Regions from separate parts of the Variovorax sp. GW823-FHT02B07 genome, predicted to be linked through region 1. Evidence: riboswitches for the same ligand, from Rfam matches in the RefSeq annotation. Region 1 holds a riboswitch; the other holds the start of a gene.

Region 1 (4,082 bases):
GACACCGACGTGAAGATGATCGTCGCCATCGAGGTCGCGATGGCCATCTTCACCGCCAGGTCGGCCGGCACGCCGCGCTGGCCCATGATGATCGTGATGAACGGCACCATCAGCATGCCGCCGCCGATGCCCAGCAGGCCGGCGAGGAAACCGGTGCCCAGGCCGAGCGCGGCGAGTTCGGCGATCAGGAGCGGGTCGAGCAGGGCAGCGAGGTTCACGGGAGGATGGGGAAAGAACGAGCGGCTGAAAAAGCAACGGCCCCGTGCGGTGAAGCAGGGGGCCGTGGCGGGAAAAGGTGTCTGCAGATGGTGTGCCGGACCCGCATCCTGAACCAGGGTTCAGGTGGGCGAGGGCAGCAGGACTTCGGGTTCATCTGACGCGAGATGATCACGCCCGTCAAGCGATGTACCAAGCCCGGCTCCGGAGAGCATTGGAACAAGGAAATATTAAGCCCGACACGTCTGCAGACAAAACGGATTTTACGCCCCGGATGTGCCGGGCCGCGTGCCCTCAGAGCAAATGTCCATCGCCCGCCAGGGCCTGATCGAGTCTCTGAATGAGCTGGGCGGCCTGCGGGTCGGTGTCACCGGAGGTTTCGTCGGTGCTCGTTGCAGGTGCAGCAGCAGGGGCCGGTGCGGCGGCAGCAGCGGCAGAACTGGCCTGCTGGGCCGCGAGATCGAAAGCCAGGTTCAGCGAGGCGAGCACGGCGATGCGATCGCGTGCCTTCACCTTGCCCGCGTCGCGGATCTTGCACATGGCCGCGTCCACGCGGTCGACGGCCTCGCGCAGTTGCGCCTCGCCGCCGTCGGGACAGCCAAGCAAGTAGCTCTGGCCCATGATCTGTACTTCAATCTGCTTCATGCGTGATGGGAATCTTCGGAAGGGGGTTCGGCCGGCAGCCGTTCGAGCAGGGCATCGAGGCGGGTGCGGGCCGCGGCGAGCCGCGACTTCAGGCCGTCGCGTTCACGCGTGAGCGCATCGACCTGTTCCTGCAGCAGCGCGTTGGTGCGCTGCACCTCTTCGTGACGCACGAGCAGGCGTTCCACACGCTCGGCGATCTGGTCGATGGGGCTGGAGGCGGGCATGGTTGGCGATTGTAGTTTCCCGGGAATTCGGAACATCCGGCGCACCGCGCGGGGCGCGCACCGGACGTGGCCGAGATTCTGGGGCCTGCGCCGCTCGTGATCAAACCCGGTGTGGCGTGTGCGCCCCGTGGGCCTAAAATCTCGCCCGTTGGTGCTCGCGGCGTGGTTCGCACGGCGCAGTTCAACGGGAAGCAGGAGTGGACGTCCCCCGGGGCCGAAGCCGCCTGCGCTGCCCCCGCAACGGTCAAGCAGACGACGCCGCAACGCGTCACCCCTTTCCATCCAGCCACTGGGCGCCCTGAAACAGGTGCCTGGGAAGGCGGCAAAGGGTCGATCTGCCAGCCCGGATACCGGCCAACAAGGCGGCTGCCGCATCGGCAGCCATGACGCCCATGGCGCCGGCGGGGAAGCCGGCCAGGGCATAGAAGTTCGTTCGGTTCACCCCATGATTTCCTGTGTTTCCCTCTCCAGCGGCCGCGCCAGCGTGCGCCGCCACCGTCCCGCGTGCCTGCCGCTGACGCTCGCCCTGGCCTCGGCCTTCGGCGGCCTGGCCCTGGTGCCACTGGCCGCGCAGGCGCAAGCTGCTGCATCTGCCACGCTCGACGAGACCGTCGTCACCGCCAACCGCACGCCACAGGCGCTGTCGGACCTGGTGGGCGATGTCTCCGTCATCGACCGCAAGACCATCGAGCGCAGCGGTGCGACCGGCGTGGCCGACGTGCTGGCGCGCCTGCCTGGCATGGAGATCTCGCGCAGCGGCGGCGTGGGCAACGCCACCAGCGTGTTCATCCGCGGCGCCGAATCGCGCTTCACCGCGGTCTACCTCGATGGTGTGCGCATCGATTCGCAATCGACCGGCGGCGCCGGCTGGGAAGGCATTCCGCTCGCGCAGATCGACCGCATCGAAGTGCTGCGCGGCCCGGCCGCCGCGGTGTACGGCTCGGACGCCGTGGGCGGCGTGATCCAGCTCTTCACCAAGCGCGGCGAGGAGGGCGTGTCGCCCTACGCCGGCATCGGCTTCGGCAGCCACGGCCTGCGCCGGATCGAAGGCGGCGTGAGCGGCAAGTCGGGGCTGCTCGACTACTCGTTCGGCGTGGCGCATGAGGAAAGCAAGGGCTTCAACATCCAGCCGATCGCCAAGCGCACGCCTTCGAAGGACGGCTTCACCAACCCCGACCGCGACGGCTACCGCAGCACCTCGGGCAACCTGAAGCTGGGCTTCCAGATCACGCCCGACCAGCGCATCGACGCCACCTTGCTCACCAGCAACACCGAGGCGGCCTACGACCCGTCGGTGAGCTTTCGCACCAAGCCGCCGATCACCTTCCGCGACGACGTGTCGACCAACGAACTGCGCACCGCCGGGCTGACCTGGTCGGCGAAGTGGAACGACATCTACAGCACCCGCCTGCAGGTGACCGATTCGCAGACCGTCTACAAGACCCAGCCCTCGTTCTATCGCACCGAAACCCGTCTGCGCGGCTACCTGTTCCAGAACGAGTTCCGTTTCGGCGCGCACCTGGTGACCGCCACGCTCGAGCGCCGCGAAGACGCGCTCGAGAACGCGCCGACCACCTCGGCCAAGCTGTTCTCGCGCGACCGCTCGCAGAACGCCGCCGCACTGGGTTACGGCTACGTGAAGGGCCCGCATTCGCTGCAGCTGCATGTGCGCCATGACGACGACAGCGAGTTCGGCGGCAAGACCACCGGCAGCGCCGCCTACGGCTACGCGATCACGCCGAGCCTGCGCGCCACCGTGTCGGCCGGCACCGCGTTCCGCGCGCCCACGCTGTACCAGCGCTTCAGCGAGTACGGCCTGGCGAGCCTGCAACCCGAATCGAGCCGCAACGTCGAGCTGGGCCTGCAGTACACGGCCGGCGCCACGCAGGCCGGCATCGTGCTGTACCGCAACCGCGTGCAGAACCTGATCGTGTTCGACGGCAGCGCCAAGGGCTGCCAGTCGTCGTTCGGCTGCTACGCCAGCACGGCGCGTGCGCGCTACCAGGGCGTGACCCTTACGGGCGGCCACCGCATCGGCGACGTCACGCTGCGCGCCTCGCTCGACTACCAGGACCCGCGCGACCTCGCCACCGATCACCTGCTGGCACGCCGTGCCCGGGCCCACGGCACGCTGGGCGCCGACTGGCGCATTGCCGGCTGGACGCTGGGCGCCGAGGTCCAGAGCTCTGGCAAGCGCTACGACGACGCGGCCAACACCGTCAAGCTCGGCGGCTACACGCTGCTGAACCTGTCGGCCAGCAAGCAGATCATGCGCGACCTGAACCTGGTGGCGCGCGTGGACAATGTGGGCGACAAGGACTACCAGTTCGCACGGCTCTACGCCACCGGGGGCCGCACCGCGTACGTCGGACTCAAGTGGACTCCGCAGTAAACACCCGCCGCTCTTCGCTCGGCGCAGCCGTCACCTGCGCCGCGGTGCTCGTGGCCGCGCCGGCCTCGGGGCAGGGCAAGACCACGGTCGCGGCCGCGCTCGCGCGGCTGCACGTGCGCCAGGGCCGCCGCGTGCGGGCCTTCAAGTGCGGTCCCGACTTCCTCGATCCGCACTGGCTCGCGCTGGCCACCGGCGCGCCGGTGCATTCGCTCGACCTGTGGATGACCGGCGAGGCCGACTGCCGCGCGCGCCTGCATGCCGCCGCGAGCGAGGCCGACCTGGTCATCGTCGAAGGCGTGATGGGCCTGTTCGACGGCACGCCCAGCGCGGCCGAGCTGGCCGAGCGCCTGGGCCTGCCCGTGCTGGCCGTGATCGACGCCCAGGCCATGACCGGCACCTTCGGCGCGCTGGCCTACGGCCTGCAGAACTTCCGCCCGGGCCTGCCCTGGGCCGGCGTGCTGGCCAACCGCGTGGCCGGCGAGCGCCATGCCGACATGCTGAAGGACGCATTGCGCGAACCCGGCGACTGGCTCGGCGCCTTGCCGCGCAGCGCCGATTTCGCGCTGCCCGAACGCCACCTGGGGCTGGTCGGTGCCGCCGAACTC
Region 2 (4,082 bases), on a different contig from region 1:
TCATGCGGCCATTCTTGTTCAGAAGGTCACGAACGCCGACAGCTCGAACGAGCGCGGCCGGCCCAGCAGCCACTGGTTGCCGCCGTTCGAGAACGAGACCGGGTACTTGCGGTCGGCGAGGTTGAAGGCGCGCAGCGCGAGCTTGAGCGACGGGTTCGCCTGCCAGCTCACGCCCGCGTCGGCCACGGTGTAGGAGCCGATGCGGCGCGTGTTGGCCGCATCGACCTGCCGCGCGCCGACGTGGCGCACGCCGAGTTCGGCCTCCCACTGCGGCAGGAAGCGCCAGTGCAGCCACAGGTTGGCAGCCACCTCGGGCACGCCGGCGGGCGTGTTGCCCGCGCGCGAGACCAGCGACTTGCCGACCGCCTCGTTGAAGTCGTCGTAGCGCGCACGCAGCCGCGCGGCGTTGGCTTCGAGGCGCAGCGTGGAGGTCAGCGCCAGGTCGAGCGTGGCCTCGATGCCTTCGGACGACTGCTTGCCGATCTGCTGCACGACGGTCGGGTCGTTCGCGTCGCGCGACAGCAGCTTGGTCTTCTCGATGCGGTAGGCCGCCACGCTCCACGCGCCGCGGCCCTCGGCCAGCTGGCGCTTGTAGCCCACCTCGACCTGCTTGCCGACGCTGAGCTCGAACGGCACCTGCGTGGCCGAGGTGCTGATGAGCCCGGTGAGCGGATCGGCCGCGCGCGCCACCTGCGCATAGAACGACTGCGCGGCGTCGGGCGCGTAGACCACGCCCAAGCGGCCCGTGGCGTACTCGAAGGTCTTGTCCAGGCGCGGGGCACGGCCCTGCGGGTCGGTGCGCACGATCTTCGCGTGGTCCCAGCGCAGGCTGCCGACCACCGACCAGTGTTCGTTGAAGGCCAGCTTGTCTTCGGCGAAGAAGGCGTAAGTGCTGGTCCTGGTCTTGTAGCGCGGCAGGTAGGGCGTGGGCGAGACGTAGTAGCCGGGGTTGAAGACGAAGGCGTCGACCACCGAGCGCCCGCCGTAGGGCGTGTCGCTCGAATTCAGGAAGTCGATGCGGTTGGCGTCGAAGCCCACCAGCACCTGGTTCTTCAGGCCGAACAGCGCGTGCTTGAAGGTGGCGTCGGTGCGGTTGCCGATCTGCTCCTGGTCGTGGCCGATTTCCAGGTAGTCGCCGCGCGTCACGCGGTTCGTGGTGGCGCTGTAGGTGTAGGTTTCGCTGTCGCGCCAGTGGCGCTTGCTGTCCAGGCGATAGAGCTGGTTGCGCACGGTGACGGCGTCGTTGGGCGTCCACTGCGCATCGAGGCGGGTCCAGCGGTCGCGGTACTTGACCTCGGCGTCGTCGAGGTTGTAGTTCTGTTCGCGGTTCAGGCTGCTCACGCGGCCGTTGACGAGCGGCACGCCAAAGTAGCGCTGCGGCGTCTGGCGGCCCTCGTCGTGCGAGAGCGTGAACTGCAGCCGCGGCGACACGTCGAGCCGCACCGCGCCGCCCACCGCCAGGCTCTCGGCCTCGCCGCGCCGCATGAAGCCGTCGGTCCTGCGGTGGCTGATGTCGAAGCGGTACGAGAGCATGTCGTTGATCGCCCCGCCGCTGCCGAAGGCGACCTGGCGCGTGGCGTCGGAGCCGACGGTCACGAGTGCTTCGTTGCGAATCGGGCCGCGCGTGGGCTTCTTGGGCACCACGTTGATCGCGCCGCCGATGGCGCCTTCGCCGAACATCACCGAGGCGGCGCCGCGCAGCACCTCGATGCGGTCGGTCGACCAGGTGTCGAACGGGAAGGTGACGGTGCCTGCGCCCACGTACAGGCGCGTGCCGTCGTACAGCTGCATCACCGAGCCGTGGCCGTTGAAGCCGCGCGCCGACAGCGACGAGCCGCCGTTGCCCGGCGCGGGCGAACCCGTGATGCCGGTGGCACGGCTCGCGGCCTCGACCACCGACACGTCGCCGCGCGCGCGGATGGCGTCGCCGGTCAGCACCTCGATGCTGGCCGGTGTTTCGAGCGGCGTGAGGCCCAGGCGGCTGCCGGTCTGCGTGGGCTCGTCCAAGGCCAGCGGCGTGTGGCGGCTGGCTTCGACCTGCACGGGCGTGAGGCTGGGACGGCCGGCCGTGTCGCCCGACTGGGCGAGAACTGGCCCGCAAGCGAGGCCGAGCCCCAGCGAAAGACCTGAAAGACCCGAAAGGCGCACCCGTTGCAGGGGCGGGCCCGAGCGATCGCGCGGCGGCGATGCAATGCGATTCATCCGACTTCTCCTCCAGCCCGCGTCCCCGCAGGCTCTTGACCGATCGCGGACGCCGAGGGAGAAGAGACGAGGGGCGGTGCCGTTTCGCGCGAGGGAAAAGCGGCAGGCCCGGACACGCACTCCCGCAGCATCCGAAGGCGGTTGCGAAGGCCGGTATCCGGGCTCGCGGAGTGCGTCGGGGTGCAATGCATGCACCTCGGCGCCGAAGCCCTCGCCTTCCCACGCCGAAGCGCAGTGGCTGCCCGGGCGAAGAATCGCCGAGACCTGAGGGTGTCGATGTCCGCTGACCGTTGCGGGGGCAGCGCAGGAATGGAAGGGTCGTTCGAAAAAACGACGCCTCGCACCTGCTTCCCGTTTAACCCCGCCGCCAATCCTGTGACTGGTCGTGCAGGGCACCTTCGAACCGTGGGGTGTTGGACGACACCGGTGTGAACCAATGTTTCCAACCGCCGGGATTATAGGGAGCGCCCTCCGGCAGCTCCCTTGCGGGCCCCGTCAGACGGGCTTGCCGTCGGGCCCGAAGAGCCGCCGCAGCACCGCCACGCCGGCCACCAGTGCATTCGAATACGTGCCGTAGGGCTCGTGGGCGGCTTCGAGCGGCACGTACACATGGGTGGAGTCGCCGGGCGAGCCGTCCACGGCCTCCATCAGCACCCAGTAGAACTCCCCTTCTTCCAGTTCGTGGACGGTGAGTGCGATGTCTCTCGGCGAAGGCATGACGGTCAAAAATGAAACAGGGAATGAACCCGCCTTTGAACGGGCAAGGGGCCGGCGCGGTTGTCAGTACTAGGGCTTCTCCTACAGTGCCCGGACGCCGCGCGGCCTAATGTTAGGGGTGGGGAGTTGCATCAGAACAAGGAGTCAGCATGAAACATTTCACGCTTGAACCCAACATGCGCGCCGCCTTCGGTGGCGCGTTCTACCCGACCGGTTACTCCCTGGTGATGTTTCCGAGCGTCGAAGACGCCAGCCGCATCGGCCACGGGCTGATCGCGAAAGGCATCGTGAGCGGCGACGAGGTCTACCTGATACCGGCCGAAACCGTCCTGGCGGAAATCGCGCCGACCGTGCATGCCTCGCACAGTCCCCTGCCCTCCGCCGGCACCGACGGCGACACGGTGCGCGCCTTCATCCAGCTGGCCCACGAAGGCCACACGGGCCTGCTGATCCGCACCAAGGACGGCGCCATCGCCGAGCGCGTGATGGAACTGGTGCGTACCGTGCCCTACTCGATCGCCGAGCGCTACCGCACGCTGGTGATCGAGGACCTTTGAGTTCTCAGGCCGGCACCGCCATCGCGGCGGCGCGCTGCACCACATCGCGGGCCATGGCCTGGGCGAGTTCCTGTTCGCCCAGGAACACCTTCGCGTCGGTTTCGGCGGCCAGCAGGCGGGCTTCCTGCTCGTTGTGGCTGCGCACCACGGTCTGGATGGTGGGGTTCAGCGTGCGCGCGGTTTCGATCATCTGGCGCACGTTCATGGCGTCGGGCGTGGCCACCACGAGCACGCGGGCGCGCGCCACGTGCGCCTGGATCAGCACCGCCGGGTCGGCCGCGTCGCCCCACACGGCGGGGATGCCGGCCTCGCGCAGCTTCTCGACCAGCTCGCGGTTCTGCTCGGCCACCACGTAGGGGATGTCGTTCGTCTCGAGCTCGGCGGCGATGCGCCGGCCCACCCGGCCGTAGCCGACCAGCACCACCTGCCGCGACAGGTACTTGGCCTCGGTGGTCATGGGCAACTCGGCCAGCGGGTCGCTGCGCGCGTCGAGTTCGCGTGCGAACTTCGAATGCGCGTGCAGCCATTTCTGCAGCGGCGCGATGAGGCTGAACCACAGCGGGTTGGTGGCGATGGAGATCAGCGCACCCGCCAGCACCAGGCTCT

What was found. Region 1 has a riboswitch for cobalamin ahead of AC1RGU_RS08580 (TonB-dependent receptor domain-containing protein). Riboswitches for the same ligand answer to the same signal wherever they lie in the genome.
Region 2: it holds a riboswitch for cobalamin, as region 1 does, so the genes downstream of both, AC1RGU_RS15750 (TonB-dependent receptor) here and AC1RGU_RS08580 (TonB-dependent receptor domain-containing protein) in region 1, are expected to answer to the same signal.

The regions. Positions count from the first base shown of each region.
Region 1 covers NZ_JBXAJX010000001.1:1,830,058-1,834,139, forward strand. Annotated here, with positions in the region: gene AC1RGU_RS08565 (sulfite exporter TauE/SafE family protein) at 1-218, opposite strand, end outside; gene AC1RGU_RS08570 (cell division protein ZapA) at 511-861, opposite strand; gene AC1RGU_RS08575 (hypothetical protein) at 858-1,085, opposite strand; cobalamin riboswitch at 1,219-1,458, shown strand; gene AC1RGU_RS08580 (TonB-dependent receptor domain-containing protein) at 1,531-3,477, shown strand; gene AC1RGU_RS08585 (cobyrinic acid a,c-diamide synthase CobB) at 3,462-4,082, shown strand, end outside.
Region 2 covers NZ_JBXAJX010000002.1:1,025,593-1,029,674, reverse strand. Annotated here, with positions in the region: gene AC1RGU_RS15755 (PepSY domain-containing protein) at 1-4, opposite strand, end outside; gene AC1RGU_RS15750 (TonB-dependent receptor) at 19-2,202, opposite strand; cobalamin riboswitch at 2,334-2,616, opposite strand; gene AC1RGU_RS15745 (hypothetical protein) at 2,698-2,919, opposite strand; gene AC1RGU_RS15740 (hypothetical protein) at 3,069-3,476, shown strand; gene AC1RGU_RS15735 (cation:proton antiporter domain-containing protein) at 3,481-4,082, opposite strand, start outside.